DNA from 3 places in the Citrobacter sp. VF227 genome. Region 3 is predicted to be linked to each of the others. Evidence: riboswitches for the same ligand, from Rfam matches in the RefSeq annotation. Region 3 holds a riboswitch; each other region holds the start of a gene.

The links. A riboswitch is a leader RNA that binds a small molecule or an ion and turns the genes downstream of it on or off. The one in region 3 is predicted to bind thiamine pyrophosphate.
Region 1: another riboswitch for thiamine pyrophosphate. It lies ahead of thiC (phosphomethylpyrimidine synthase ThiC); the one in region 3 lies ahead of thiM (hydroxyethylthiazole kinase).
Region 2: another riboswitch for thiamine pyrophosphate. It lies ahead of thiB (thiamine ABC transporter substrate binding subunit); the one in region 3 lies ahead of thiM (hydroxyethylthiazole kinase).

Annotation. Positions count from the first base shown of each region.
Region 1 is NZ_JBRFVF010000015.1:9,104-19,241, reverse strand. Features, by position in the region: gene ACU8YC_RS23640 (PTS lactose/cellobiose transporter subunit IIA) at 1-125, opposite strand, end outside; gene ACU8YC_RS23635 (PTS sugar transporter subunit IIB) at 130-435, opposite strand; gene cspE (transcription antiterminator/RNA stability regulator CspE) at 1,528-1,740, shown strand; gene thiH (2-iminoacetate synthase ThiH) at 1,859-2,992, opposite strand; gene thiG (thiazole synthase) at 2,989-3,759, opposite strand; gene thiS (sulfur carrier protein ThiS) at 3,761-3,961, opposite strand; gene ACU8YC_RS23610 (HesA/MoeB/ThiF family protein) at 3,942-4,700, opposite strand; gene thiE (thiamine phosphate synthase) at 4,693-5,328, opposite strand; gene thiC (phosphomethylpyrimidine synthase ThiC) at 5,328-7,226, opposite strand; TPP riboswitch at 7,310-7,432, opposite strand; gene rsd (sigma D regulator) at 7,483-7,971, opposite strand; gene nudC (NAD(+) diphosphatase) at 8,068-8,841, shown strand; gene hemE (uroporphyrinogen decarboxylase) at 8,892-9,956, shown strand; gene nfi (deoxyribonuclease V) at 9,956-10,138, shown strand, end outside.
Region 2 is NZ_JBRFVF010000003.1:398,801-408,938, reverse strand. Features, by position in the region: gene sgrT (glucose uptake inhibitor SgrT) at 18-146, opposite strand; gene sgrR (HTH-type transcriptional regulator SgrR) at 246-1,901, shown strand; TPP riboswitch at 1,948-2,071, shown strand; gene thiB (thiamine ABC transporter substrate binding subunit) at 2,102-3,085, shown strand; gene thiP (thiamine/thiamine pyrophosphate ABC transporter permease ThiP) at 3,061-4,671, shown strand; gene thiQ (thiamine ABC transporter ATP-binding protein ThiQ) at 4,655-5,356, shown strand; gene ACU8YC_RS14280 (DedA family protein) at 5,414-6,181, opposite strand; gene araC (arabinose operon transcriptional regulator AraC) at 6,301-7,146, opposite strand; gene araB (ribulokinase) at 7,487-9,196, shown strand; gene araA (L-arabinose isomerase) at 9,207-10,138, shown strand, end outside.
Region 3 is NZ_JBRFVF010000001.1:1,071,034-1,081,171, reverse strand. Features, by position in the region: gene ACU8YC_RS05375 (hypothetical protein) at 1-364, opposite strand, end outside; gene ACU8YC_RS05370 (type III restriction endonuclease subunit R) at 1,357-2,796, opposite strand; gene ACU8YC_RS05365 (hypothetical protein) at 3,015-3,239, opposite strand; TPP riboswitch at 3,664-3,760, shown strand; gene thiM (hydroxyethylthiazole kinase) at 3,792-4,580, shown strand; gene thiD (bifunctional hydroxymethylpyrimidine kinase/phosphomethylpyrimidine kinase) at 4,577-5,377, shown strand; gene ACU8YC_RS05350 (GntR family transcriptional regulator) at 5,418-6,164, shown strand; gene ACU8YC_RS05345 (PfkB family carbohydrate kinase) at 6,138-7,103, opposite strand; gene ACU8YC_RS05340 (ADP-ribosylglycohydrolase family protein) at 7,100-8,104, opposite strand; gene ACU8YC_RS05335 (nucleoside permease) at 8,101-9,378, opposite strand; gene fbaB (class I fructose-bisphosphate aldolase) at 9,631-10,138, shown strand, end outside.

The sequences.
Region 1 (10,138 bases), on a different contig from region 3:
GTCATCGCTTGTTCTGCCCCAGCGAAATCACCTTTACGCGCCAGTTGCAGCGCTGTCAGGGCCTGACTGCGTGCAGCGCCGGCATTTACCAATAATTCCATGATGATTGTTTCTAACTCTTCCATGCCATCACTCCAGTAGTTTCAGCGCCTTGTCCAGTACGGCATCGCCTTTCATCATGCCGTAATCCATCATATCGATGACGGCGACCTTTTTTCCCAGCGGGTCGGCGAGCGTCTGCAGCTTGGCCTGCTCATACTTAACTTGTGGACCGAGCAACACGATATCCGCAGTGGCGATATTCTCTTCAAACTCAGCTACCGGCACTGCTTTAATAGTGACGTCGACCCCTCTTTTCTGGGCGGCGTCTTTCATCCTTTGCACCAGCATGCTGGTGGACATTCCGGCGGCACAGCATAAAACGATGTTTTTCATAAGCAGTCTCGATCAACATGTGTGGGTTGATAATTATCGCGAGCCAGCGGTAGCAACAACTGCTTTGCAGCAATTGTGTGCAAGGCATCACAAAGAAAAGCGCTTTTTCTGAAACCGGTTACAGGAAGAGATAAAACCCTACGTTCTGGACCAAGGCCAGTGGCTTTTGATTCGCTTATCCCATGCGGGAATATATAATTACTGTCAATAAAGACATGTTATAAAAAACAGTATTGACAGCGTTTTTTAAACCCGTATGTTAATACTTAACAGCGGAGAAATTGTAGTTTGCTGTTAACGTAGCAAGTGTTAGTAGAGTTTTATTGGGGGTTGCGATAAAGGCCACGAAGTATTTTTGTATGGGATAGTCGACGCTGAAAACGTTTTTTTTCACTTCGACAATGCTTTCAGGCCACGTAGTTGATTTATCTAATCGCAAAAAATGAGTAAAACGCGACGATGTAACGCCATGTTTTAATAGTAAATGTTTGCGATTTCTTTTTTTCTGGTTATCGCAAAGGGAAATAAGGCAACGCATCAAAGAGTATATGTCGCGAGGGGAAGTGTACTTGTTTAGGTCACCAGCCTTGAGTTCTATTATCAAGCGGGTGGAATGTGTATAACGGTAAATAGAGGACGGTTTTAGTTAGTATCAATATCCAATATTATCTGTAGTAAACGTGTACATTTTAAAGTAGTACCATCAGCAGTATTAAATCGTTAAGTTTATTAATGTTAAATCTGAAGTGTGTAGTAACTTAAAGCCCTGACTGCAATGGTCAGGGCTTTTGTTCATTGTAGATCAATCTGTTATCCGGGATGCCTCAACCGTGAGGGTTTAACATTTCACTACTTAATGAGTATTAAAAAAATTAATGCTTGCTTAATGATTAGAAGTAGGTCTACTATAGCGACATCGGTTTGGTACACAGACCTTATGTAAGCAGTTTTAGTAAAGCAGTTCTCAGTTCAAGCGTTATCCTCAGATACTCTTCTTCATGAGCCTCCTCCCTAAGTGCCCCATAAGTTAATTTCTGCAAAACAGGCCATCTTCGCTGCATAAGCGGCTCAAAAAAATGAAAGGAAGTATCTATGTCTAACAAAATGACTGGTTTAGTAAAATGGTTTAACTCTGAGAAAGGTTTCGGCTTCATCACTCCTCAGGACGGTAGCAAGGATGTGTTTGTACATTTCTCCGCTATCCAGAGTAACGATTTTAAAACGTTAGACGAAGGTCAAAAAGTGGAGTTCTCCGTGGAGAATGGCGCTAAAGGCCCGTCTGCTGTTAACGTTGTCGCGCTGTAATCGCCGATAATTTCACGAACGCTTACGATAGCGATGAAGGCCAGAGCCTGAGCAGTTAAGTGCAAGTGAAGAAAAACCCGCGAAAGCGGGTTTTTTCGTTTATGTGATAGCGTTGGACTTAGAGCATCTGTGCAGCGCGTCCCAGATAGCTATCCCAGTCTTTCCACACGGGCTGTAATCCCTGCGCCATCAGTGCTTCAGCCACGGCTCCCGGGCGACGAGCATCATGCGGGGAGAACTGTTCCAGTTCGGGGTGGTTATCGGCATAACCACCGGGCTGGGTTTTTGAGAAGGCGCTGACGTTGTTGATCGCCAATGGAATCACATGGTCACGAAACCATGGCGATTCGCGGGTTGAGAGCGAAAGCTCAATTTCTGGCGCCAGTAAACGAAATGCGCAAATGGTCTGGACCAACTGTCGCTCGTCCATGATCGATGCGGGCTCAACGCCTCCGGTGCATGGGCGCAAGCGCGGGAACGAGATGGAGTAGCGACTCTGCCAGTAATGCTGCTGCATCCACAGCAGATGTTCAGCCACCATATAGCAATCGACTCGCCAACTGTCGGACAAACCAATTAATGCGCCAAGACCGATTTTGTCGATCCCTGCGCGGCCCAGCCTGTCCGGCGTTTCCAGCCGCCAGAAGAAGTCCTGCTTTTTACCCTTCAGATGGTGGCGGGCGTAAATTCCCTCATGATAGCTCTCCTGATACACCATCACGCCATCCAGCCCCAACCTCTTCAGCTCCACATATTCAGCCTCTGACAGCGGCTGTACTTCCATCTGTAATGAGGCAAACTGGCGGCGAATAGCGGGTAAGTGGCGACGAAAATAGTCCATCCCGACTTTTGCCTGATGTTCACCGGTGACCAGCAACAGGTGCTCAAAACCCATCTCACGAATAGCCGTGCACTCACGGGCAATTTCTACTGCATCCAGCGTTTTGCGTTTGATACGGTTGCTCATCGAAAAACCGCAGTAGGTGCAGTCGTTGGCGCAGAGATTCGAAAGATACAGCGGAACGTAAAAGCTCACGGTGTTGCCAAAGCGCTGGCGGGTGAGTTTCTGCGCCCGCTGCGCCAGCGACTCCAGATAGTCGGCGGCGGCGGGGGAGAGCAGTGCCATCAAATCATCGCGATTAAGCTGTGAAGCGTTGAGGGCGCGTTCCACGTCGGCGGCGGTTTTCCCGTTGATACGCAGACGGATGTCGTCCCAGTCAAGCTGTCGCCAACGGTCGGTGAAGGTTTTCATGCGAAGGCCTCCAGGAATCCCGTTAACGGGCTGGTGGCGCTTGCCTGCGAACTTTTGCTTCCGGGTACCGCCTGGCGCGCCAGAAGGCCCGCTTCAACTGCCAGACGAAAGGCAGTGGCCATCATGACCGGATCATCCGCCACGGCGATTGCCGTGTTGACCAGCACCGCGTCGGCGCCCATTTCCAGCGCTTGTGTGGCGTGGCTGGGCACGCCGATCCCGGCGTCGACCACCACCGGCACGGTAGCCTGCTGGATAATAATCTCCAGCATCGCTTTGGTTGCCAGCCCTTGATTTGAACCGATGGGTGCGCCGAGCGGCATCACCGCCGCGCAGCCCACTTCTTCCAGCCGCTTGCACAGTACCGGATCCGCACCGCAGTAAGGCAGCACCACAAAGCCCTGTTTCACTAGCGCTTCGGCAGCTTTTAGCGTTTCAATCGGATCCGGCAATAGCCAGCGGGCATCCGGGTGGATTTCTAATTTTAGCCAGTTTGTGCCCAGCGCTTCACGCGCCAGTTGGGCGGCGAAAATAGCCTCTTCAGCGGTTTTCGCTCCGGAGGTGTTAGGCAGCAGCGTCACGCCCGCGTCGATAAGTGGGGCCAGAATGGCATCGTTATGCTGGCGCAAATCCACGCGCTTCATCGCCAGTGTCACCAGCTGGCTGCCGGAGGCGCGAATCGCCTCGACCATCAGCTGTGATGAGGCAAATTTTCCGGTACCGGTGAACAGATGTGAATCAAACGTTTTGTCGGCAATACGTAACATATCAACCCCCTGCAATAACCTGAAAAAGCAGGATCTGGTCGCCTTCCTGCATGATATGCTGCTGCCACTGCTCGCGCGGCAGAATCTGCTGATTGAGCGCCAGCGCCGCGCCCGGTTTGAGCTGATTAAGCTCGGTGAGCAGCCCGCTGACGGTTTGTCCCTCGGCGCACTGCATCGGCTCATCATTGAACTGAATCTGCATGTTGCCCTCCGCATACCTGGCAGCCATTGGCCCGACGCAGCGCAAGGCTGCGCCACTGGCTGGTTTTACCGTCAAAAAGGCGTAACTCGCCGCTGGGCGTCGCAATGCCGCTAAGCAGTTTGATGGCTTCCAGCGCCTGCAAGGTGCCCATCACGCCGACAACCGGGCCGATGATACCGGCGGTACGGCAGTTGCGTTCAGGTTCGACATCATCCGGCCACAGGCAGCGGTAACAGCCTTGTTCCCACGGCGGGGTGAGTACCATCAACTGGCCGCCGAAACCCACGGCGCTGGCGGTAACCAAAGGCGTATTCAGCGCCACGCAGGCGGCGTTAATTTCCTGACGCGTGGCCATGTTGTCGGTACAGTCGAGCACCACGTCGGCCCGCGCAACCGCATGCCGCAGCGCCTCACCCGTCAGTCGCTGTTCAAGGACGACCAGCTCGCTGTCCGGGTTAAGACGTGCCAGGTGGCGTTCTGCCGCCTGTGCTTTTGGGCGAGCAATGTCGTCGGTGGTGAACAATATTTGCCGTTGCAGATTGCTCAGATGAACGTCGTCATCGTCCGCCAACGTCAGCGTGCCGACACCTGCTCCCGCCAGATACAACGCGGCAGGCGAACCAAGCCCGCCTAAACCGACAATCAGCACATGGCTGTCGAGCAACTTTTGCTGGCCCTCAATCGCGATATCGCCAAGCAGAATCTGGCGGCTGTAGCGCATAAAGTCGCGGTCATTCATCGCCGACTCCTGCTATGTCGAGCAGCTGCGCCGTGGCTGCCTGCCAGTCGGCCGCAAGGGTGATAGCGCTGACCACGGCAATGCTGCCGACGCCGGTTGCCAGCACCGCGGGCGCACGTTCCAGACTGATGCCGCCGATGGCGACGGTTGGATAGTCGGCCAGACGCGCAATATGACCCGCCAGCTGTGTCAGCCCCTGCGGAGCGGAAGGCATCTGCTTGGTTTGCGTGGGGAAAACGTGGCCGAGTGCGATGTAAGAAGGCTTAGCGGCCAGTGCGACGTCTATCTCCATATCATCGTGGGTGGAAACCCCCAGGCGTAAGCCCGCCGCCTGAATGGCCTGCAGATCGGTAGTTTCGAGATCTTCCTGGCCCAGATGCACGCCGTAGGCGTTGTGCTTAATCGCCAGCCGCCAGTAGTCGTTGATAAACAGGCGGGCGTCATAACGACGCCCCAGCGCGATGGCAGCGATAACATCCGCTTCCACCTCTTCATCGCGTTTATCTTTGATACGCAACTGGATCGTGCGCACGCCCGCCTCCAGTAGACGCTCAATCCATGCCACGCTATCCACCACCGGATAAAGCCCGAGGCGGAACGGCACGGTCGGGAAATCAGGCTGGTACATTACGCCTCCTCTTTTTTAAGGTAGATTTCGCCGCCTTTGGCGCGGAAGTTTTCCGACATATCCGCCATCCCCAATTCAATGGTTTGCGCGGCGGCATAATCACGCACTTCCTGGCTGATTTTCATCGAGCAGAACTTCGGCCCGCACATGGAGCAGAAGTGGGCGACCTTACCGGACTCCTGCGGCAGGGTTTCATCGTGATAAGCGCGGGCGGTGAACGGGTCGAGCGCGAGGTTAAACTGATCTTCCCAGCGGAATTCGAAGCGTGCTTTCGACATCGCGTTATCGCGGATCTGCGCGCCCGGATGCCCTTTGGCGAGGTCAGCGGCGTGAGCGGCGATCTTGTAGGTGATCAGCCCCTGTTTCACATCTTCTTTGTTCGGTAAACCGAGATGTTCTTTTGGTGTGACGTAGCACAGCATCGCGCAGCCAAACCAGCCGATCATCGCCGCGCCAATGCCGGAGGTGAAGTGGTCATAGCCCGGCGCGATGTCGGTGGTGAGCGGCCCTAAGGTGTAGAACGGCGCCTCGTGGCAGTGTTCCAGTTCTTCGGTCATGTTGCGCTGGATCATCTGCATCGGTACATGCCCTGGGCCTTCGATCATCACCTGCACGTCGTATTCCCAGGCGATTTTGGTCAGCTCGCCCAGCGTATGCAGTTCGGCGAACTGCGCTTCGTCGTTGGCATCCTGAATCGAACCCGGACGCAGACCATCGCCAAGAGAGAGTGAAACGTCGTAGGCGGCGCAGATTTCGCAAATCTCACGGAAATGTTCAAACAGGAAGTTCTCTTTGTGATGGGAGAGGCACCATTTCGCCATGATTGAGCCGCCGCGCGAGACAATTCCGGTCAGGCGTTTAGCGGTCATCGGCACGTAGCGCAGCAGCACGCCCGCGTGAATGGTGAAGTAGTCGACGCCCTGTTCGGCTTGTTCCAGCAACGTATCGCGGAATGCTTCCCAGGTGAGATCTTCGGCGATCCCATTGACCTTCTCCAGCGCCTGGTAGATCGGTACGGTGCCTATCGGCACCGGGCTATTACGCAGGATCCACTCGCGGGTTTCGTGAATATAGCGACCGGTGGAGAGGTCCATCACCGTATCTGCTCCCCAGCGGGTTGACCATACCAGCTTTTCGACCTCTTCTTCGATAGAGGAGGTGACCGCCGAGTTACCGATGTTGGCGTTCACCTTTACCAAGAAGTTGCGGCCGATGATCATCGGCTCGGATTCCGGGTGGTTGATGTTAGCAGGAATAATCGCCCGGCCTGCAGCGACTTCATCACGCACGAATTCCGGAGTGATATTTTCCGGCAGGCGAGCGCCAAAGTTCATCCCCGGATGCTGGTGGCGCAGCACTTCACTACGAATACGCTCGCGCCCCATGTTTTCACGGATAGCGATAAACTCCATTTCCGGCGTGATAATCCCCTGACGGGCGTAATGCAGTTGGGTCACGCGCTTACCGGTTTTGGCGCGCTTTGGCGTCAGCAGGCCGCTGAAACGTAGCTCGTCCAGGCCATCGTCGGCCAGGCGCTCTTTGGTGTAAGCGGAGCTACGGTCGTCTAATTCTTCGCTATCGTTACGCGCCACAATCCACGGCTGGCGCAGTTTCGCCAGCCCCAGCTGGACGTTAATCGCCACGTCAGGATCGCCATACGGCCCGGAGGTGTCGTACACCGGTACGGCTTCGTTATCTTCAAATTGCGGATTGTCTTTGCTGCCGCCAATCAGCGTCGGGCTAAGTTGGATTTCGCGCATAGGGACGCGGATATCCGCCTGCGAGCCGGTGATGTAGATGCGTTTTGAGTTCGGAAAGGCGGTCCCTTCCAGGGTATCGATAAAGTGTTGGGCTTGAGCGCGCTGTTCGCGGCGTGATGGTTTAGTAGTGGCAGACATAGCTCATTCCAAATAAAAGTAAGGATATGGCTTGTCAGACGACGGATGAAGCAAGAGATAAGCTCGCCCGGGGGCGATGCTATTGCAGATTGACTCTTGTTCCCTTCGCAGGTTTTAACCTGATCAGGTTCCGCGGATCCCGAATTAACGGTCTCAGCCTTTTCCACTCATGCTGTTGTGGAAAATAAGCACTCCGACAAGAAGTAACCTCAGTAAAGAGGTAATGAATGTAAATTACGCGTTAATGCGACAAATCTCAAGCAGGACGTTTGAGAGTGCCACTCTCGTGCATCGCATCAAATACCAGCATGATCAGCTTATCTTCGAGTACGAACCTGGCTTCCAGCGCCTCGCCGATATCTGATAAAGCCTGTTGAAATTCAAGGAAGTTATCATGATCAATGGCGGTCTCCAGACTGGTGTCATAGTAGTCCATGATCTGTTGTGTGTTGGCTTCCAGCAGCGGCCAAATTTTTGTCGCTTTTAAAAGCTGCCCGTTCCCTTCCAATTTATGGAGAATACGTTCATAAATACTGAAGTGTCCGGTGGAGAGGTAATCGACCAGGCTCTGACAAAAATCATCCAGCGCCTTTTCATTGAGCCGCATGTACGATTCTTTGCCAGGCTTAATGCCAACCAGATTGTAGTAAGCCACGAGCAGGTGCTTACGTACATGTAGCCAGCGATCAACCAGTTTATTACTTCCTCCGACGTGCTCCGTCAGGCTTTCCAGCTGGTTTAACATGATTGACTCCGCAAGATGGTGTTTAAGAACTGCTCACCCGTAAATGTAAAAATAATGTAAACAACATGCCTGTGAAGCAAAGGTTGCGCAAGAGATATGGATCGTATAATTGAAAAATTAGATAGCGGCTGGTGGATTGTCAGTCATGAGCAAAAGTTATGGTTGCCGCATGGTGAACTGCCTCACGGTGACGCGGCACGTTTTGATCTGACCGGGCAGCGCGCACTTTCTATCGGCGAATGGGAAGGGGAAACGGTCTGGCTGGTGCAGCAGCAACGTCGACACGATATGGGGTCGGTGCGCCAGGTTATAGACCAGGATGTTGGCCTGTTTCAACTGGCCGGACGCGGCGTACAGCTGGCTGAGTTTTACCGCTCGCATAAATTCTGCGGCTACTGTGGGCACACGATGCACCCGAGTAAAACGGAATGGGCGATGCTGTGCAGCCACTGCCGGGAACGCTACTACCCGCAAATTGCTCCCTGCATTATCGTCGCTATCCGCCGTGACGACGCTATCTTGCTTGCCCAACATGTTCGCCATCGCAACGGCGTGCATACCGTGCTGGCGGGCTTTGTCGAAGTGGGTGAGACCCTTGAACAGGCGGTGGCGCGTGAAGTCATGGAAGAGAGCGGCATTAAGGTTAAAAACCTGCGCTATGTCACTTCTCAGCCGTGGCCGTTCCCACAGTCTTTGATGACCGCATTTATGGCAGAGTATGATAGCGGGGAGATTGTTATCGACCCGAAAGAACTGCTGGAGGCGAACTGGTATCGCTACGATAATTTACCGCTGCTTCCCCCGCCAGGCACCGTCGCGCGTCGATTGATTGAAGACACTGTGGCAATGTGTCGGGCTGAGTACGAGTAAATAACGAGTGATGATACACTGATGGACTGACGCAATAAGGAACTGCAAAAATGACCGAACTGAAGAACGATCGTTATCTGCGTGCGCTGCTGCGCCAGCCCGTTGATGTCACTCCGGTATGGATGATGCGCCAGGCGGGCCGCTATCTACCGGAATATAAAGCCACGCGCGCCGAGGCGGGCGATTTTATGGCGCTGTGCAAAAATGCCGAGCTGGCCTGCGAAGTCACGCTGCAGCCGCTGCGTCGTTATAAGCTTGATGCCGCGATCCTCTTCTCGGATATCCTGACGATTCCGGATGCGATGGGGCTTGGGCTGTATTTTGAAGCCGGAGAAGGTCCACGTTTTACCTCACCGATTACCAGCAAGGCTGATGTCGACAAACTGCCGATCCCGGACCCGGAAGATGGGCTGGGTTATGTGATGAATGCGGTGCGCACGATTCGGCGTGAACTGAAAGGCGAAGTGCCGCTGATCGGCTTCTCCGGTAGCCCGTGGACGCTGGCGACCTATATGGTCGAAGGCGGTAGCAGCAAGGCCTTCACCGTGATTAAAAAGATGATGTATGCCGATCCAAAAGCGCTGCATCTGCTGCTGGATAAGCTGGCGAAGAGCGTCACGCTGTACCTGAACGCGCAGATCAAAGCGGGCGCGCAGTCGGTGATGATTTTCGATACCTGGGGCGGTGTGCTGACCGGTCGCGACTATCAGCAGTTCTCCCTGTACTACATGCACAAAATCGTCGATGGTCTGCTGCGCGAGAACGACGGTCGTCGTGTACCGGTGACGCTGTTCACCAAAGGCGGCGGTCAGTGGCTGGAAGCGATGGCAGAAACCGGCTGTGATGCGTTAGGCCTCGACTGGACCACTGATATTGCCGACGCGCGTCGTCGTGTGGGTCATAAAGTGGCGCTGCAGGGCAATATGGATCCATCCATGCTGTATGCGCCGCCAGCCCGCATCGAAGAAGAAGTGGCGACAATTCTGGCCGGATTTGGTCAGGGTGAAGGCCATGTCTTTAACCTGGGCCATGGCATTCATCAGGATGTACCGCCAGAACATGCGGGTGTCTTTGTCGAGGCGGTACATCGCCTGTCGGCGCAGTACCACCGCTAATGGATCTCGCGTCGCTGCGCGCGCAGCAGCTTGAACTGGCCTCTTCGGTGATCCGCGAGGATCGCCTGCAGAACGATCCGCCGGCTCTGATCGGCGGGGCGGACGTAGGGTTTGAGCAGGGCGGCGAAGTGACGCGGGCCGCAATGGTCTTACTGAAATACCCGACGCTGGAACTGGTTGAA
Region 2 (10,138 bases), on a different contig from region 3:
TGTCTGCAATTTCCAATTCAGGAGTCAGATGTCATCTCCCACTGCATCAGCTCTTCGAGCATCTTTAAGCGCTGCGGTGCGCTCAGGCAAGCCAACCAGGACGATTTTTCTGTCGTGGTAAAGTACTTCAACCAGAACTGACGCATAGATGACCCCTTCGTTGTCTCATCGCTTCATCGGAATCTATTATTGGCTTAATATAGGGATTATAAAATTGCTGAGTTTTCCGCAGGAGTTCCCCTTTTATGTCTTCTGGTCGTTTGCAACAACAGTTCATCCGTCTGTGGCAATGCTGTGACGGCAAAACGCAAGACACGACGCTGAACGAGCTGGCGGAACTGCTAAGCTGCTCGCGCCGCCATATGCGTACGCTGCTTAATACCATGCAAGATCGCGGCTGGTTAACGTGGGAAGCTGAAGTTGGACGAGGTAAACGCTCGCGACTGACATTCCTCTATACCGGGCTGGCGCTCCAGCAGCAGCGCGCGGAAGACCTACTGGAACAGGATCGCATCGATCAACTGGTGCAACTGGTCGGTGACAAAACGGCCGTACGGCAAATGCTGGTCTCCCATCTGGGTCGCAGCTTTCGCCAGGGTCGGCATATCATGCGCGTTCTCTATTATCGCCCCATGCACAACCTGCTGCCCGGCACGGCATTACGCCGCTCCGAAACCCATATCGCCCGGCAAATCTTCAGCGCCTTAATTCGGGTAAATGAGGAAAATGGGGAACTGGAAGCGGACATTGCCCATCACTGGCAGCAAATTTCACCTTTACACTGGCGATTCTTCCTGCGTCCGGGGATCCATTTTCATCATGGCCGCGAACTGGAAATGGCAGATGTTATCGCCTCACTGATGCGCATTAACAGCCTGCCGCTGTACTCACACATCACGCAGATCGTCTCTCCCACGGCCTGGACGCTGGATATCCATCTGGCCCAGCCAGACCGCTGGCTTCCCTGGCTATTGGGGCAGGTCCCCGCCATGATCCTGCCGCGAGAATGGGAAACGCTAAACAACTTCTCCAGTCACCCGATTGGTACCGGTCCGTATGCGGTAATACGAAACACCAATAACCAACTGAAAATTCATGCATTTGATGATTACTTTGGCTACCGGGCCCTGATCGACGAAGTTAACGTTTGGGTATTACCTGACATCGGCGAAGAGCCAGGCGGCGGTTTGACGCTACAAGGTCCCACAGAGGATGAAAAGGCGATCGAAAGCCGCCTCGAAGAAGGTTGCTACTACCTGCTGTTTGATTCGCGTAGCCACCGTGGAGCTAACCAGGAGGTCCGCGAATGGGTAAGCCGCATTCTCTCGCCGACCAATTTAATCTGCCACGCCGACGAACAGTACCAGCGACTGTGGTTTCCCGCGTATGGTTTACTCCCCCGCTGGCATCACGCAAAACCCGGCCATGGTGAAAAACCCGCCGGGCTGGAAACGCTGACGATCACCTACTATCGCGATCACATCGAACATCGGATTATTGCGCAGATCATGAAGACGTTGCTGGCGCAGCATCAGGTGCAGTTGACTATTCAGGAGATCGACTACGATCAATGGCATGCAGGAGAAATCGTCAGCGATATCTGGCTTAACAGCGCCAACTTTACCCTACCGCTCGACTTCTCACTGTTCGCCCATTTGTGCGAAGTCCCGTTACTGCAAAACTGTATCTCGCGTGACTGGGAAAACGATGCGGCCCGCTGGCGAACGGGCGAAATGAGCCTGGCTGCATGGTGCCAACAGCTGCTCGCCACAAAGGCCATTGTGCCGTTAATCCACCACTGGCTGATCATTCAGGGGCAGCGCAGTATGCGCGGACTGCGTATGAATACTCTCGGCTGGTTTGATTTTAAATCGGCGTGGTTTGCGCCACCGGATCCGTAGATCCGGCTCTTAATTGCCGCATAGCAACAAAATCATTACACTAACGCCGTTCTCAACGGGGTGCTAAATAAAAACATACACAAAATCATTCGATCTGCGTATGGGCTGAGAGATACCCGTCGAACCTGATCCGGATAATGCCGGCGAAGGGATTTGAGGCTTATCTCAAGTCCTTTGCCACCCAACTCTTGAGGTGCAAAGTGTTTAAAAAATGTCTTCCGCTTTTACTGCTGTGCGCAGCGCCTGTCTTCGCCAAACCTGTACTGACCGTCTATACCTACGACTCGTTCGCTGCTGACTGGGGGCCGGGTCCGACAATCAAAAAAGCGTTTGAAGCTGACTGCAACTGTGAATTGAAACTGGTCGCGCTGGAAGATGGCGTCTCGCTGCTTAACCGCCTGCGCATGGAAGGAAAAAACAGCAAAGCCGACGTTGTGCTGGGCCTGGATAACAATCTTCTGGAAGCCGCTACACAAACTAACCTGTTCGCCAAAAGTGGCGTAGCAAGTGACGCCGTTAACGTGCCCGGTGGCTGGAAAAACGATACCTTCGTTCCGTTTGACTACGGTTATTTCGCCTTCGTTTATGATAAAAACAAGCTGACGAATCCGCCTAAAAGCCTGAAGGAACTGGTTGAAAGCGACCAAAAATGGCGCGTCATTTATCAAGATCCGCGTACCAGTACGCCGGGGCTGGGTCTGCTGCTATGGATGCAGAAAGTCTATGGCGATAAAGCGCCAGAGGCCTGGCAGAAACTGGCGGCAAAAACCGTCACCGTCACCAAGGGCTGGAGTGAAGCCTACGGCCTGTTCCTGAAAGGTGAAAGCGATCTGGTACTCAGCTATACCACCTCTCCGGCTTATCACATCATCGCCGAGAAAAAAGACAACTACGCCGCCGCTAACTTTAGCGAAGGCCATTATTTGCAGGTGGAAGTCGCCGCGCGTACTGCGGCCAGCAAGCAGCCGGAACTGGCCGAGAAGTTCCTCAAGTTTATGGTGTCTCCGGCATTCCAGAATGCGATTCCAACCGGCAACTGGATGTATCCGGTGACGCAGGTCGCCCTACCGTCAGGATTTGAGCAATTGGAAAAACCAGCCACTGCGCTCGAATTTACCCCGCAGCAGGTTGCGGCTCAACGTCAGGCATGGATTAGCGAATGGCAACGCGCCGTCAGCCGTTAATTCCCGGCTGGCTGGTTCCAGGGCTTACCGCCGCCACGCTGATGGTGACCGTGGCCCTGGCCGCATTTCTGGCGCTGTGGTTTAACGCCCCGCAGGGAGAGTGGTTCTCGCTGTGGCAAGATGACTACCTGTGGCATGTGGTGCGCTTTTCTTTCTGGCAGGCTTTTCTATCCGCTGTGCTGTCGGTTGTCCCGGCGATTTTCCTTGCCCGGGCGCTCTATCGTCGCCGTTTTCCAGGACGTCTGGCGCTGCTGCGCCTGTGCGCCATGACGTTAATCCTGCCGGTGCTGGTCGCGGTATTCGGTATTCTTAGCGTCTATGGTCGTCAGGGCTGGTTGGCCTCACTCTGGCATGCCTTAGGGCTGGAATGGACTTTTTCGCCGTACGGTTTGCAGGGCATTCTGCTGGCGCACGTCTTTTTCAATCTGCCAATGGCCAGCCGTCTGCTGTTGCAGTCGCTGGAGAATATTCCCGGCGAACAGCGACAGTTAGCCGCTCAACTCGGGATGCGCGGCTGGCATTTCTTCCGTTTTGTTGAATGGCCGTGGCTTCGTCGGCAAATCCTTCCCGTCGCAGCGCTCATCTTTATGCTCTGTTTCGCCAGCTTCGCCACTGTTCTGTCGCTGGGCGGCGGGCCGCAAGCCACCACCATCGAACTGGCTATTTATCAGGCGCTGAACTTTGATTACGATCCCGCCCGCGCCGCCATGCTGGCGTTGATCCAGATGCTGTGTTGTTTAGCGCTGGTGCTACTCAGCCAACGCCTGAGCCGTGCTATTGCGCCGGGCACCACACTGGTTCAGGGCTGGCGCGATCCAGACGATCGTTTGCACAGCCGTCTGGCCGACTCGCTGCTGATTATTCTGGCCCTGCTGCTGTTGCTACCGCCGCTACTGGCAGTGATTGTCGATGGTCTTAACCGCCATGTGCTGGACGTTCTTAGGCAACCCGTACTGTGGCAGGCCCTGGGAACCTCACTGCGCATCGCGCTGGCGGCAGGTGCGTTGTGCGTCATACTCACCATGATGCTGTTATGGAGCAGTCGTGAACTTCGTGCACGACAGCAGATGCTGGCAGGTCAGATGCTGGAGCTGAGCGGCATGATGATCCTCGCCATGCCAGGCATCGTGCTGGCAACCGGCTTCTTTCTGCTGCTCAATAATACTGTTGGGCTCCCCGAATCCGCTGACGGCATTGTCATTTTTACCAATGCACTCATGGCGATCCCCTACGCATTGAAGGTGCTGGAAAACCCAATGCGTGACGTGACCGCGCGTTACAGTATGTTGTGCCAGTCGTTAGGAATCGAGGGATGGTCGCGCCTGAAAATGGTTGAACTTCGCGCCCTGAAGCGCCCGCTGGCGCAGGCGATGGCATTTGCCTGTGTGCTGTCGATTGGTGATTTTGGCGTAGTGGCGTTATTTGGCAACGAGGATTTCCGCACCCTGCCGTTTTATTTATATCAGCAGATTGGATCTTATCGCAGTCAGGATGGCGCGGTGACGGCGTTATTGCTGCTGATCCTGTGCTTTACACTGTTTACTGTTATTGAGAAATTGCCGGGGCGAAATGTTAAAACTGATTGATATCACATGGCTTTATCACCATTTGCCAATGCGCTTTACGTTGTCAATCGCGCGCGGTGAGCAGGTAGCGATACTCGGGCCAAGCGGCGCCGGGAAAAGCACGCTGCTGAATTTGATAGCCGGCTTTCTCACGCCAGCCAGCGGCACCATGATGATTGCAGGTGAAGATCACACCACCACACCGCCCTCTCTTCGCCCCGTTTCGATGCTGTTTCAGGAAAACAACCTGTTCAGTCATCTGAACGTGCAGCAAAATATCGGCCTGGGCCTTAATCCTGGATTGAAGCTGAACGCATCGCAACGGGAGAAAATGCACTTCATCGCCCGGCAAATGGGAATTGACTCACTGCTGGAGCGACTGCCCGGAGAGCTTTCCGGCGGGCAACGACAGCGCGTGGCGCTGGCGCGTTGTCTGGTACGCGAACAACCCATTTTGCTGCTTGATGAACCTTTTTCTGCACTAGACCCTGCGCTGCGCCAGGAGATGTTAACGCTGGTGGCCGAGGTCTGTCGCGAGAAGCAACTGACGTTACTGATGGTTTCCCACAGCGTAGAAGATGCGGCGCGCATTGCGACACGTTCGATAGTGGTCGCCGACGGGCGCATCGCCTGGCAGGGCGATACGGACGATCTGTTAAGCGGCAACGCTAGCGCCTCGGCGCTATTGGGCATTAAAACCGGATGACAAGTTGGCAGATTTCCCAGGCCGGATAAGCATTAGCGCCATCCGGCAAAAGATTCGTCAGTAACCCACGACTTTACGCAGAATATCGATATACACCGGCATCAGTGGATGTCGCAGCAACGCCACCAACGCAACCACGCCGATGCCGAGCGTCAACGGCGCCAGATACAACAAACGGCTGCGGGGGAAATACGCGGTTAAGCGATCGACAGCCGCTTTGCCGCTGCGCCACAATCGCCAGCAAAACCAACCGCCTACCCACAGCAGCAGCGCCGTCGCCAGCAGCAACCATTTGAAATCCCCGCTCTGCATATCAGCAGGAATATCGATTGCTGCCCCCGCCAGGATACCCGGCAGAAAATAGAACGGTGGCCACAACACACAGCCGATGATATTGGGCACAATAAATTTCGCGACAGGCAGATCCAGCATGCCCGCCACCATCGGCACCAAAGGCCGCGTCGGGCCAACAAAGCGCCCCACCAGGATGGTAAACATGCTGTGCTGATGCAGCGCGTGCTCGGTTTTATCCAGCAACGCCTTGTTCTTTTTCATGAACGACCAACGGTGCAGCGGCTTTTTAAAACGCCAGCCCAGCCAGAAGGAGATCCAGTCTCCCAATAAGCAACCAATGATGCCCACAAGCCAGGCATGCCAGAAGTTCAGTTCGCCACTACCAATCAGCGCCCCCAGCCCCGCCATCATCACGGTACCGGGCAGAATCAGGCCAACCAGCGCCAGCGACTCCAGAAAGGCCACCAAAAGTACGGCGATCAGAGAGTACAGGGCGGACTGGAGAATAAAGTGTTCCAGCAATGCTTGCATAATGTGTCCGTCAGATTTACGAAGCAGGGATTCTGCTAACCCTTCTCAACTTCGTCAAGCCATCAATTGTCTGAATAGATTGCGAGTTATGACAACTTTCAGGACACATCATTCACTTTTTATTCACATCCAGCGCGAAACTCGCTCGGACTGGCGCCGGTACATTTTTTGAAAACGCGCGAGAAATAGAGTTGGTCGTCGAAACCAACATTGCGACCCACCGTAGCAATGGGCATACGCGTCGTACTTAACAATAGCTTGGCCTGGCTGATACGCTGATCCTCGCGCCAGCTTAATACGCTGATGCCCAACTGTTGGCGGAACAGATGCGACAAACGGGAAGGCGACAGGCAGACGTGTTGTGCGACGCTGGCAATATCAAAATTACTGTCCGCCAGGTGATCGCTGATGTACTGGCAGGCATCGCGCACGCGGTTGTCCATAGGTGGGTGCAGCGATTCATTAATGGCTTCCATACGTCGCAGTAATAACTGCTCCAGTAAATTAATCGCCAGCAGCTCGGAATAGCGGCCTTCTCCCTGCCCGGCGTTGATTATCTGCCCAAACAGTTCGTTAAAATGCGGCTGATGCGCTTCGTCCGGACGAAAAAAGCCAGTCTGGGCGAAAATGGCCGGCCAGGTCAGCCACTCCTGCCAATAGGCGCGCGGGCGAAAGTAAACCCACTGGTGATACCACTCACTGGCGTTGGGGTGTCGTCCATAGTGGTGAATTTCTCCAGGAGGAAACAGCAAAATATCCCCGGGACGGCAGACAAACTGCTGACCCTGATTATTGATAACCCCTTCGCCACGGATGGTAAGATTGAGGATATAGCCCTTCATACCCAACGGCCTGTCGATAAAAAAATCCAGGTATCCGTTCGCCTCAATGGGGGTTAATCCAGCCACCAAATGCGCGTTAAACGAATAGCCCGGCAGCAGGGGATCGTTTTGCGTTTCAGCCATAATTTCAATACTCCCTATGTTCTGCTAAGAAACAATTTGTCCATATTACGCCAGACATCATCACCATCGCCCCTGCGGGCCGCTGTGTCTGCGGTAATGGACCATCAACCCCGCTTGTGAAAAGCACTTTGTGAAAAAATATGTACCAAGCCAACGTCAAAACCGGCTAACAAAAGTGTCTATAACTACGGCAGAAATGTCCACATTGATTATTTGCACGGCGTCACACTTTGTGATGCCACAGCATTTTAATCCATAAGATTAGCGGATCCTGCCTGACGGTTTTTATCCCTTGTCACTACTGTTTATCCATACCCGTATTTTTGGATGGAGTAAGACGATGGCGATAACAATTGGCCTCGATTTTGGTAGTGATTCAGTACGCGCGTTGGCAGTGGAGTGTGCCACCGGTGAAGAAATCGCCACCAGCGTAGAATGGTACCCACGTTGGCAGGAAGGTCTGTATTGCGACGGCCCGAACAACCAGTTTCGCCATCATCCGCGCGACTATATTGAGTCAATGGAAACGGCGCTGAAAACCGTGTTGGCCGAACTGAGTGTTGAACAGCGCGCGGAAGTGGTCGGGATTGGCGTTGACAGTACCGGCTCAACCCCGGCGCCTATCGATGCCGAGGGCAACGTACTGGCGCTGCGTCCGGAGTTCGCTGAAAACCCGAATGCAATGTTTGTCCTGTGGAAAGATCACACCTCAGTCGAAGAAGCGGAAGAGATTACCCGTCTGTGCCACACGCCAGGCAAGATCGATTACTCCCGCTATATCGGCGGTATTTATTCCAGCGAATGGTTCTGGGCCAAAATCCTGCATGTGACCCGCCAGGATGACGCGGTCGCAGAGGCCGCGGTTTCGTGGATTGAGTTGTGCGACTGGGTTCCGGCCCTGCTCTCCAATACCGTACGTCCACAGGATATTCGCCGCGGACGCTGCAGCGCCGGACACAAATCCCTGTGGCATGAAAGCTGGGGCGGCCTACCGCCAGCCAGTTTCTTTGATGAGCTCGACCCCATCCTTAACCGCCATCTGCCATACCCAATGTTTACCGATACCTTCACGGCCGACCTGCCGGTTGGCACCTTGTGCGCCGAGTGGGCGCAGCGTCTGGGGCTACCGGAAAGCGTGGTGATTGCAGGCGGCGCTTTTGACTGCCATATGGGGGCGGTCGGCGCGGGCGCACAGCCCAATACGCTGGTAAAAGTCATCGGCACGTCGACCTGCGACATTCTGATTGCCGACAAACACAGCGTCGGCGAACGCGCGGTGAAAGGCATATGCGGTCAGGTTGATGGCAGCGTAGTGCCTGATTTTATTGGCCTCGAAGCGGGACAGTCCGCATTCGGCGATATCTATGCCTGGTTTAGCCGCGTGCTGAGCTGGCCGCTGGAGCAGCTTGCGGCGCAGCATCCGGAGCTTAAGACCCAGATTAAAACCAGCCAAAAACAACTGCTGCCAGCACTCACCGAAGCCTGGGCAAAAAATCCGTCACTGGATCACCTGCCGGTGGTGCTCGACTGGTTTAACGGTCGCCGTACGCCCAATGCCAATCAGCGTTTGAAAGGGGTGATTACCGATCTCAATCTGGCCACCGACGCACCCGCGCTGTTCGGTGGGCTGATTGCCGCCACGGCCTTTGGCGCGCGTGCCATTCAGGAATGCTTCACCGAACAGGGCATTGCAGTTAATAACGTGATGGCGTTAGGCGGCATCGCCCGTAAAAATCCGGTCATCATGCAGGCCTGCTGTGACGTGCTAAACCGTCCGCTACAGATTGTCGCCTCCGACCAGTGCTGCGCACTCGGCGCGGCTATCTTCGCCGCCGTTGCCGCGAAAGTACATGCCGATATCCCGGCCGCTCAGCAAAAAATGGCGAGTGCCGTGGAAAACACACTGCAACCTCACCCAGAACAGGCTCAACGTTTTGAACAGCTTTACCGCCGCTACCAACAGTGGGCGATTAGCGCTGAACAACAATACCTTCCGACTGCCGCTCCGGCGCAACAAGCCCCGGTAGACCTGGCAACCCTGACACATTAAGGACACGACAATGACGATTTTTGATAACTATGAAGTGTGGTTTGTGATTGGTAGCCAGCATCTGTATGGCCCTGAAACCCTGCGTCAGGTAACCCAACATGCGGAGCACGTCGTTAACGCACTGAATACTGAAGCCAAACTGCCCTGTAAGCTGGTATTAAAACCGCTGGGCACGCGTCCGGATGAAATCACCAACCTCTGTCGCGACGCCAACTACGACGACAAATGCGCAGGAATGGTGGTGTGGCTCCACACCTTCTCGCCAGCGAAAATGTGGATCAACGGCCTGACGATTCTCAACAAACCGCTACTTCAGTTCCACACCCAGTTCAACGCTGCCCTGCCGTGGGACAGCATTGACATGGACTTTATGAACCTGAACCAAACCGCACACGGCGGCCGTGAGTTCGGCTTCATCGGCGCACGTATGCGTCAGCAACACGCCGTGGTCACCGGTCATTGGCAGGACAAACAGGCGCACGAACGCATCGGCTCCTGGATTCGCCAGGCCGTGTCCAAACAGGATACTCGCCATCTGAAAGTCTGCCGTTTTGGCGACAACATGCGCGAAGTTGCGGTCACTGACGGCGATAAAGTTGCCGCGCAGATCAAGTTCGGTTTCTCGGTCAACACCTGGGCCGTAGGCGACCTGGTACAGGTCGTGAACGCAATTAGCGACGGCGAAATCAATGCGCTGATCGACGAGTACGAAAGCACCTACACCATGACGGCGGCCACACAAGTCCACGGTGAAAAACGTCAGAACGTACTGGAAGCGGCACGTATTGAACTGGGGATGAAGCGCTTCCTGGAACAGGGAGGATTCCACGCCTTCACTACCACATTTGAAGATTTACACGGCCTGAAACAGCTCCCGGGTCTGGCCGTACAGCGTCTGATGCAGCAAGGCTACGGCTTTGCGGGCGAAGGCGACTGGAAAAC
Region 3 (10,138 bases):
GATTTTCACGAGCGATAGAAAACTCTTTACTATCTTTAAAACCAAGTTTTTGTGCTCTGGCTCCATCGCTTGAAGATCGGGCAGAACTTGCCACGAATGCAAGCACAATGATCACTACAGGAACCGTATAATTATTAACGAGTTTATAGGGTAAGTACTTCGCTTTAAGCGTACCAGAACCCAAAACAGCCCAGCCTATCGCGGCAGTACTTGCCAGTAGCTGACACACTCCAGCGACCATAAGCATTATCACTGACCAAAAGTCATTACCGACTGCGAAAAGATCACCAAATTTATCCATTGACGCAAGGAATAAAAACACTCCCCAAATGCCATAAATTCCTATTTTTAAATATTTACTCACCGCAATTATCCTTTAATAATTTTCCAAATCGATGGTTCGTTCTATTTGTATTATCGACAATAATTCGTTTGCCTTTAGGTAGATCCCTTAAAAAGAAATCCCCCCAAAATTTATAGATTAGCAGTTGTACCACTCTCACCGTTTTGTCACTCCCATTATCTTCTCTCAGGCCAAAAGTACGGACTTAAAACCGTCCGTGTTCAGATGTTCAAGAGTAGCACGCACATCAACGCATGATCGATTATAACGATCAATTATTGAGTTATCGATCGTTATAATCTATCAAAAACTATTAATTCAATACAAATCAATAGGTAAAATCGATCAAGCGGATTCGCCATCCATGAAAGGGGTTATGTAGCTGATTTCAATACAGGGAGTACTGACGATTCCATCTCGCAAACGCACTTAAAGCGTCGCTACGACGTTTTGTAGGGTTTTGGACATTCATGTGTGTCAGTAATGAACATCGCATTCAGAGGCTTCCTGTGCGTTTTGTCCGAAACACCATCATGAAGGGGGACAGCTCGGATCGGGGTCGCTTCGCTCTGGTCAGTACTGACAGGGCTTTTACAGTAGCTGAAACAGCAGATACCCCACTAAGTACTCAAAGGAATTATTAGTACAATAAGTAATTAAATAACAATCAGTTATGTACTTACTGACAGAACAAAAAACGCGATTGGTTCGCTCTGCCAGTGACTGAAAGGAACGAAGCAGTAGAACCGAATCCAGCGAACAGTACACGCAAAGCGGGTGCTGTTTAAATGTTTTATCTATATAAACAATGGGATAACTATCAAGCACTCACTGCGTGAGCACTCTCACTAACTACCCGAAACAGTTCGCTTGCTTCGCCGCTCCTGCTTTCAGGTAGTTAATTCGCTTTTGCTCGTTGTGATGTCGGAAATTTATTACCTATAGATATTATAAGGTATTATTTTTCAGACATTTATTGGTTTTATGATGGTGTTTCTGACAGGGAAGCAGAGCTATTTCTCTTTCTTTTTTGCTGCTTTTTCGTACTTCTCGTACATAGCTGCCCTTTCCTCAGTACTGAGATCTGCGTTGGTAGAACTGGTAAGAAACGCCCTGAACGCTTCTAACTCAAGTCCTGGGTTGTTGTCTTTCCAGCGTCTGAAACGTGTTGCTTTAGTGTCATCAAGAGTGAAACGCTTTTCCTTGTTCATTGAGCCTTGCGGTCTGCCTCTCTGCCCTTGTTCGTCATCATCAATACCGAGATCTATGTACTCAATATTGTCTGTAAGAGATCTGGCTTGCCATTCATCAAAAACATAAACAGTCTGTGTTTCAGTACTGTCAAAATCCCTTGAAATTCCTCGTAGTACGAACTGGTGTAAACTTTCGTACTCCCTTGCGATGTGTATCGCCTCGCCGTCAATCTCAAAGAACAATTCACACTGTTTAGCTTCTGTTTCAGAGGGACGCATACAGGCCAACCAAACGCACGTATCAAGGTGCCTGTACTGGTTAAATCCTCTGGCATCCGGGCTTATCTCTGTGCCGTTCTTAAGGCTCTGAGAATCGCTTTTGTTCTTAGTCCAGTAGAAATCCTGTCCCTCAAGTTTTTCATCAATATATGAGTATATTCTTTGTACTTTATCAGGGTTGTTAGTTTTCCATGTCCTTGATAGTTTGTGATTTTTTGAAAAGTAATAAACCTTTAACCTGTCTTCGAGAGCTGTTTTTCGTGTTAATAATCCTTCAAGTTCAGTACGTTCAAAGAGTTCTTTATTGCCTTTATAGATCAGTGAGTTTTCGAAATTAGCACCAAGAAAGGTAATTGATATATATTTGTACTTATTGAGATCTTTCCATGCTGTGATATTAAGCTGTTCCTTTTCCGCATCGGTAAAGTACTCATTATTCATTATAAAAAGATCATTATCATTCAATGCTGAAAGTTTATTTAAAATGTTCTTTACTATATCGCCCTTTACTTCTGGATTTCTTTCGGCCGCAATATACATATTTTTATCATCTAATGACTGTACTTTGTAGATTAAATCATTACGGATAAAATCTTTTATTTTAGCACTACTTTCATTTATGTTCTGAAAAGAGTGAAAATTAGTAACGTCGTCAATATAAATATTCCAGTTAGCTAACAATTCACGAGGGATTTTGAAAAATGTTTTATCTGTTATGATTAATGTTTTATTACTTCCAGATGAAAGAAATTCAATGACTGAACTAATAACACTTTCATCTTTTTGTACCGTATCAGTAATAATATACTCGCAATTATTGATTTGTTTTGCCGTCTGCTTAATAAGCTCTTGAGTGTTCTGTACTAAAATATATTTTTCAGTACTATTATTGATATTCTCACATAATTGATATGTTTTACCAGAGCCACAAGGGGCGTCGATATACTTAAACTTGTTATAAATAGGTGTAGAATTAATCATTTGTACACGCTCCATATTGATTAATGTAGAAAGGTCAGCCATTCCAGTGTCTGGCCTTTCGTTGTTTTAGTTATTAGTGTTTTTGAGTTGCGACAACTGAAAAAGAATGTTTAAAAACAAGTGAAATAAGCAGTTTTACCGCCTCAAAAACTACAGTCAGTATCGTAATTACTTTCGAAAGCATCGTAAATTTCACTTTGCTATCTTCTATGCAAAAATTAGCTGGCTGAGGTATTTAATGATTGAGATGTGACCTGTTGATAAGAGGGTTTGTATTGCTTGTTCTGCTCTTTGTTAATTTGAAACTTATTCCTTTCACAATGATCGGCTATGTTTGATAACTCTGTTAGGAAATCACCTGTGGCTACCATATAATCATGTTCATCTTCTAATTCTTTAAATTTTAATAGAGAAATCTCTTCATAATATTCTTTCATTTTCATATAAATCACCTTGTATTTTTTTTTGTTGTTAACATAGAGTTTTTTTCTGCACTACACATTGTAGCACATAGAATTAATTCGTTTCATTTTCTGTCAATGAAATAGAGTAAAGATAAGTGCTTTTATAAATCACTTATCACATCCGTTGCCTTGCTATATATAAAAAGTTCTCCAAACTATACTGGTTTATATTTTCCCCATCAGATACAGTTGTTTTTAAACATTACAATGTTGGATTCTTGGTTCCAAATAAATCGAGCAACTATTAGTGTTTCAAAATGAAGTTGGGAGCTATTCCTTAATTGGTATGAGGTACAAAATGGGGTACTCGGTGGGGTACAGCGTGTATAAGTGACGTCACCACCGGTAAACTTGCATCGGCGAGCAACTTAACCTAAGCTGACAAAAATTAAGAGAAATGTAACCAAACGACTCGGGGTGCCCTTCCTGGTGAAGGCTGAGAAATACCCGTACCACCTGATCTGGATAATGCCAGCGTAGGGAAGTCTGACACTGCTCGTGTCCCTTCTTCGCGCGGGCAGGAGCTGAACCATGCAGCCTGACCTGCACTGCCGCGCGCTTGCGGCCCACACCTTACATCAATTTAGAACGCTTTCCCCACTCACACACTGTATGACCAACGAGGTTGTGCAAAGCTTTACGGCCAATACGTTACTCGCACTTGGCGCATCACCAGCGATGGTGATCGAACCTGAAGAAGCCAGCCAGTTTGCGGCTATCGCCAGTGCGCTGCTAATTAACGTGGGTACGCTGACCGAGAGCCGCGCCATTGCCATGCGCGCGGCGGTCGAACAGGCGCTGCGGGCTAATACTCCCTGGACGCTCGATCCCGTTGCCGTAGGCGCACTGGCGTTTCGTCGTCGCTTCTGTCTGGATTTACTGGCGCTACAGCCCGCCGCTATTCGCGGTAATGCCTCGGAAATCCTTGCGCTGGCGGGGATGAACGGTGGAGGGCGCGGTGTAGACACGACTGATACACCAGCGGTAGCCCTCCCGGCTGCGCAGGCGCTGGCGCGTCAGGTTGGGACCGTTGTCGTGGTTACCGGCGAAGTTGACTACGTTACCGATGGTCAGCGTACCGTCTGCGTGAACGGCGGTGACCCGTTGATGACCCGAGTGGTGGGTACCGGATGTGCGCTGTCGGCGGTTGTTGCGGCCAGTTGTGCTTTGCGTGGTGACAGACTTGATAACGTCGCTTCAGCCTGCAGCTGGATGAAACAGGCCGGACAAATAGCTACAGAACAATCAACCGGACCGGGAAGTTTTGTTCCGGCATTTATCGACGCCCTCTATAACCTGACCGCCCAGGAGCAAGCATGAAACGGATTAACGCATTAACGATCGCAGGAACCGATCCAAGCGGTGGCGCAGGTATTCAGGCCGATTTAAAAACCTTCTCGGCGCTTGGCGCTTACGGCTGCTCGGTTATTACCGCGTTGGTGGCACAAAATACGCGCGGGGTGCAGTCGGTGTATCGCATTGAACCTGACTTTGTTGCTGCACAACTGGACTCGGTGTTTAGTGATGTACGTATCGACACAACCAAAATTGGTATGCTGGCGGAGACTGATATTGTTGAAGCGGTTGCCGAACGTTTGCGTCGTCATCGAGTGCGAAATGTGGTGCTGGATACGGTGATGCTGGCGAAAAGCGGCGATCCGCTGTTATCTCCTTCTGCGGTAGAAACGCTGCGTACCCGTTTGCTGCCACAGGTCTCGATTATCACACCAAATTTACCCGAAGCCGCGGCACTTCTCGGGGCATCGCATGCGCAAACTGAGCAGGAGATGTTAGAGCAGGGAAGGGCGCTACGGGCGCTGGGCTGTGAGGCGGTGTTAATGAAAGGGGGACATCTCGATGATGTGCAAAGCCCGGACTGGCTCTTTACCCGTGAGGGTGAACAGCGTTTTACCGCGCCAAGGGTGATGACCAAAAATACTCATGGCACCGGTTGTACGCTCTCGGCGGCGCTGGCGGCGCTGCGCCCACGTCATGATAACTGGGCAGAAACAGTACAGGAGGCAAAGCTGTGGCTTTCAGCTGCGCTGGCGCAAGCCGACACCCTGGAAGTTGGCGAGGGAATAGGTCCGGTACATCATTTCCACGCGTGGTGGTAATCGGTATACTGGCTGCAGAAACGGCTGCAGGAAAAGATAAATGGAACAAGCGCATACCCAGCTTATCGCGCAACTGAATGAGCGCATTTCAGCGGCTGATAACACACCGCTGTATCTGAAGTTTGCCCAAACGGTGAAAAACGCTGTGCGCAGCGGGGTTCTGGAGCATGGGAATATCCTGCCGGGCGAGCGCGATCTCAGTCAGTTGACCGGCGTTTCGCGAATTACGGTGCGTAAGGCGATGCAGGCCCTGGAAGAAGAAGGCGTAGTGACGCGTGCCCGTGGTTATGGGACACAGATCAACAACATTTTCGAGTATTCGCTCAAAGAGGCGCGTGGTTTTTCCCAGCAGGTGGTGTTGCGCGGTAAAAAACCAGATACGTTGTGGGTCAACAAGCGCATTGTGCCCTGCCCGGAAGAGGTGGCCCAGCATCTGGCGGTTGCCGTAGGGAGTGACGTCTTTCTGCTCAAGCGCATTCGCTATGTAGATGAAGACGCGGTTTCTATTGAAGAATCATGGGTTCCTGTCCATCTAATCCATGATGTCGATGCCATCGGCGTTTCACTGTATGACTATTTTCGCAGCCAGCATATCTTCCCGCAGCGCACGCGCTCACGCGTCAGCGCCCGAATGCCTGACGCAGAGTTCCAGGCACATATCCAAATGGACAGCAAAGTGCCGGTACTGGTGATCAAGCAGGTAGCGCTTGACCAACAGCAACGGCCCATTGAATACAGCATCAGCTACTGTCGAAGCGATCTATACGTCTTTGTGTGCGAGGAGTAGCGCCTCGCGCGAGGGTGCGCAATCGCCGCCGCGATGCCCGACTACCCAGGACGCTACCGCGTTACCCAGCAGTACGGCTTCCGCCAGCGTCCAGCCAGATGCCAGCCCGGCCAGCATGCCGCCAGCATGGCTGTCACCTGCACCAATGGTATCAACAACCGTCGTCGCAAATGCCGGTACGCAACCGGATGTCTGCGCGCTGAAATACCACGCACCGTCTTTATCGTGACGGACCACCACCGGCGCGGCGAAACGTCGTACCCACTCTGCGCCAAAACCTTCTACATCCTGACTCAATGCAAACCGCTCGGCGGCAATCTCCGCCTCCTGACGATTGAGTGATACCAGCGGGCGGCAGGCCATAATGCGGGTCATCAAGGCCTCGGAAATGTCACCTATACGTGGTCCAAAATCGATAAATGGCATCACTTCATCCAGACCTTCCAGCCACTGCACCAGCAGTTCACCGCATCCAGAGGCTAACTGATAGCCCGAAAGATAAACCAGGCTGTGGCGAGGGATATCAAGCTGCGCCAGCCAGTCTGCATTCCATTGATTCTCAACGCCGCTAAAGGACATAAAGGTACGTTCACCATCAGGCTCCACTAGTGCCAGGCACCAGCCGTTATCGCCTTCAGCATTGTCGATTAAACTTTGCAGTCCCTCTTTTGCCATCCGGTTGCGGATAATATCGGCCCATACCCCCTGACCCAGCGGTAACGCATTACTGGCGTCGATACCTAAACGTTTGAGCGCTACGGCAATATTGAGCGCACAGCCGCCAACGTTCACCCCTTGCTGTTTGAGTTCAATGTCACATCCGCGCCAGGGAAGGGCATACGCATCGGCAATGACATCAATCACCGCCGCGCCTACCACCGTCACCGGCCGCTGTGTGCGTAACTGTGGGAGAAGTTGTTGCAGACGCGTGGTGCTCATAGCGCCTCCCGTTGCTCGCGCAGTCGCAGTAATCCGCTGGCGTAGCGCATAAAGTCCAGCTGATTTACCGCATCGAGCTCATGTTTCAAGACCGGGTTAATCGCGTTTATGCCGTGCAGCGCGCCACAAATGGCGGTTGCCATCGCCCCGATGGTGTCAGTATCGCCCCCCAGATTCGCACACAGAATGGCGCAGCGGTTGGGATCGGTCTGCGCCAGTTCGACCATGGCGATGGCGCAAGGCACGGATTCAATGGTGCTGGTTCCGGCTCCCACCACCTGATACAGCTGCTCGCAGGCGGACTCAATGCCGTCGGCATTACGGACGATTTTCAGTGCCAGCTCAAGGCGTGCCGAGAGCGAGGCGCTAAAGGTGGTGATCCTTTTTTGCTGGGCATGCCGGGCAATGGCAGGCAGCGCGTCGACAATCTCTGACCATTTTTCGCCATCAATGGCGCGTGATACCGCCCATGCGACCACGACCGCACCGGCCACCGCCAGATCCGATTTATGCGTCGGGCTGGAGGCCAATGCTACATCATCAATAAACGCATCAAGACAGCGGGCGGGCAGCAGGCAACCCAGCGGTGAAACGCGCATTGCCGCCCCGTTGGTCACACCATTATTCTCCAGTTCGGCGACAAGTTTGCCGTCGCGAATGGCTTTGAGTGCAATTTTTGAGGTCGGGCCGAGCACGTTTTTATTAAAGGCATCAAAACGCTCTGCCCAGGCCAGAATATTGCGGCCAATAACATCGGGTACAATCTCTCCATCGCACTCAAGCAGGGCATCTGCCAGGCACAGTGCCATAGACGTATCATCAGTAAACTCTGCCTGGTTAAAGTAGCAGGCGGCATTATTTTCAGCCGGACCAGGCAAAAAAATGTCGATCCAACCGAAATGGGCTTTAACCCGGGTTCTTGGCCACAGTTCCGATGGCATGCCCATCGCATCCCCTAACGCCTGCCCATAAAGAGCTCCGAGAATACGTTCTGCTTTCATTTTACTTCCCCTTGTTTCAATGCTACATCGCGATCATCCACCGTAATGGCGGTGATTTCTCCATCTGATTCGCGAAAGAAAATCATAAACAGCACGGCAATAATGGCGATCATGATCGCGCCAAATCCCCACATGCCGGCCCAGTTAAAGGTAAGACCATTAACTGGCTCCTTGTAAGCAAACATTTTTTCCATCATTACGCCGCCCAGACGGTATCCGAGCAGGCTGCCGAATCCCTGACAGCAGAGGGTGATAAGCCCTTGCGCTGCGGTGCGCATATGTACCGGCGCTTTTTTGTCGACATAGATGTAGGCCGTGACATAGTAGAAGTCGTAACTGACGCCATGAAGCAGAATGCCGAGAAATAGCAGGGCATAAGTGAAATATTCTTCCGCGCCGCCGTAAACGAAAAATCCGTAGCGGATAGCCGCAGTAATAAGACCAAGCAGCAATACCTTTTTAATGCCAAAACGTTTGGTGAAAAACGGCAGCGCCAGCATAAAGAAGATTTCAGAGAATTGGCCCAGTGTCATCCAACCGGTGGCGTTTTTCATCCCGACTTCCGTCAGGTAACCGTTGGCGAAGATGTAATAGAACGCCAGCGGCATCGCAAACAGGAAAGAGCAAAAGAAAAAGACGAGGAAGTTCTTATCCCGCAGCAGGATCAGCGCATCCAGACCCAACATGACTTTGAAATCCATTTTGCCGGTGCTTTTCGGCGGCGTATCCGGCAAAAAGAACGCAAAGACGCCCAACAGTGCTGAGCTTCCGGCAGTAATAAGCAGAGGAATATTGGTGGGTGAGATGTCGCTATAGCCAAGCATTTGCGGTAAGAAACCGCAGGCTAAACCTGAAGCAATCCAGCCAATGGTGCCCATCACGCGGATACGCGGGAAATCACGTTCAACGTCCGGGACGTTGGCAAAAGCAATGCTGTTGGTCAGCGCAATCGTCGGCATATAGGTCAGCGAATAGGCAAGTAACAGCGGGAAAAAACCGGCGAAGGTGGTTTGTTGTGCGGCGAAGTACATCAAAACAGCGCCGACGAACATCAACACCGCAAGGACTTTTTGTGCGGAGAAAAAACGGTCAGTGACAGAGCCGACCAGGATGGGTGACAGGATCGCGGCTATCGCGGTACAGGCGTAAGACCAGCCGATCTCCCCGGCGCTAAAGCCACTTTTACTCAGCCATAGCCACAGCGGTACAAACCAGGCGCCCCAGATAAACCACTCTACAAACATCATGAACGACAGCTTAACTGTAGTTTTCATCTTTAAATCCTTCATGACAGGTAAGGTACTCATTGATAGTACCATTTGATAATACCTTTAAAATACCTTTGTGGTCTAAATTTGACCGCCTTAACATTATTTCCTCCTGAATCGAGCCAGCAGAAGTTGCTGAAAAGTGCGCTAAAGATGGAAAAAAAGGGCAGTCGGTACCAAGCTTATTGCTGCCCGCAACAAAGCGGGTCAGGACAATCCACATTCCGGTTTCAAATCGGAAATTACGGGAGCATAGCTATGACTGATATTGCGCAGTTGCTTGGCAAAGACGCCGACAACCTTTTACAGCATCGTTGTATGACCATTCCTTCTGACCAACTTTACCTGCCCGGACATGATTACGTCGATCGCGTGATGGTGGATAACAACCGTCCGCCAGCCGTGCTGCGTAATATGCAGACGCTGTATAACACGGGGCGACTGGCCGGGACAGGTTATCTGTCGATTCTACCGGTGGACCAGGGCGTGGAGCACTCCGCTGGGGCATCATTTGCGGCTAACCCGCTGTACTTTGATCCGAAGAATATTGTGGAGCTGGCTATTGAAGCAGGGTGTAACTGTGTGGCGTCGACCTATGGCGTGCTGGCTTCTGTTTCCCGTCGCTACGCGCACCGCATTCCGTTCCTCGTGAAGATTAACCACAACGAAACGCTGAGCTACCCTAATACGTTCGATCAGACGCTGTATGCCAGCGTAGAACAGGCGTTCAATATGGGCGCGGTAGCGGTAGGGGCAACCATCTATT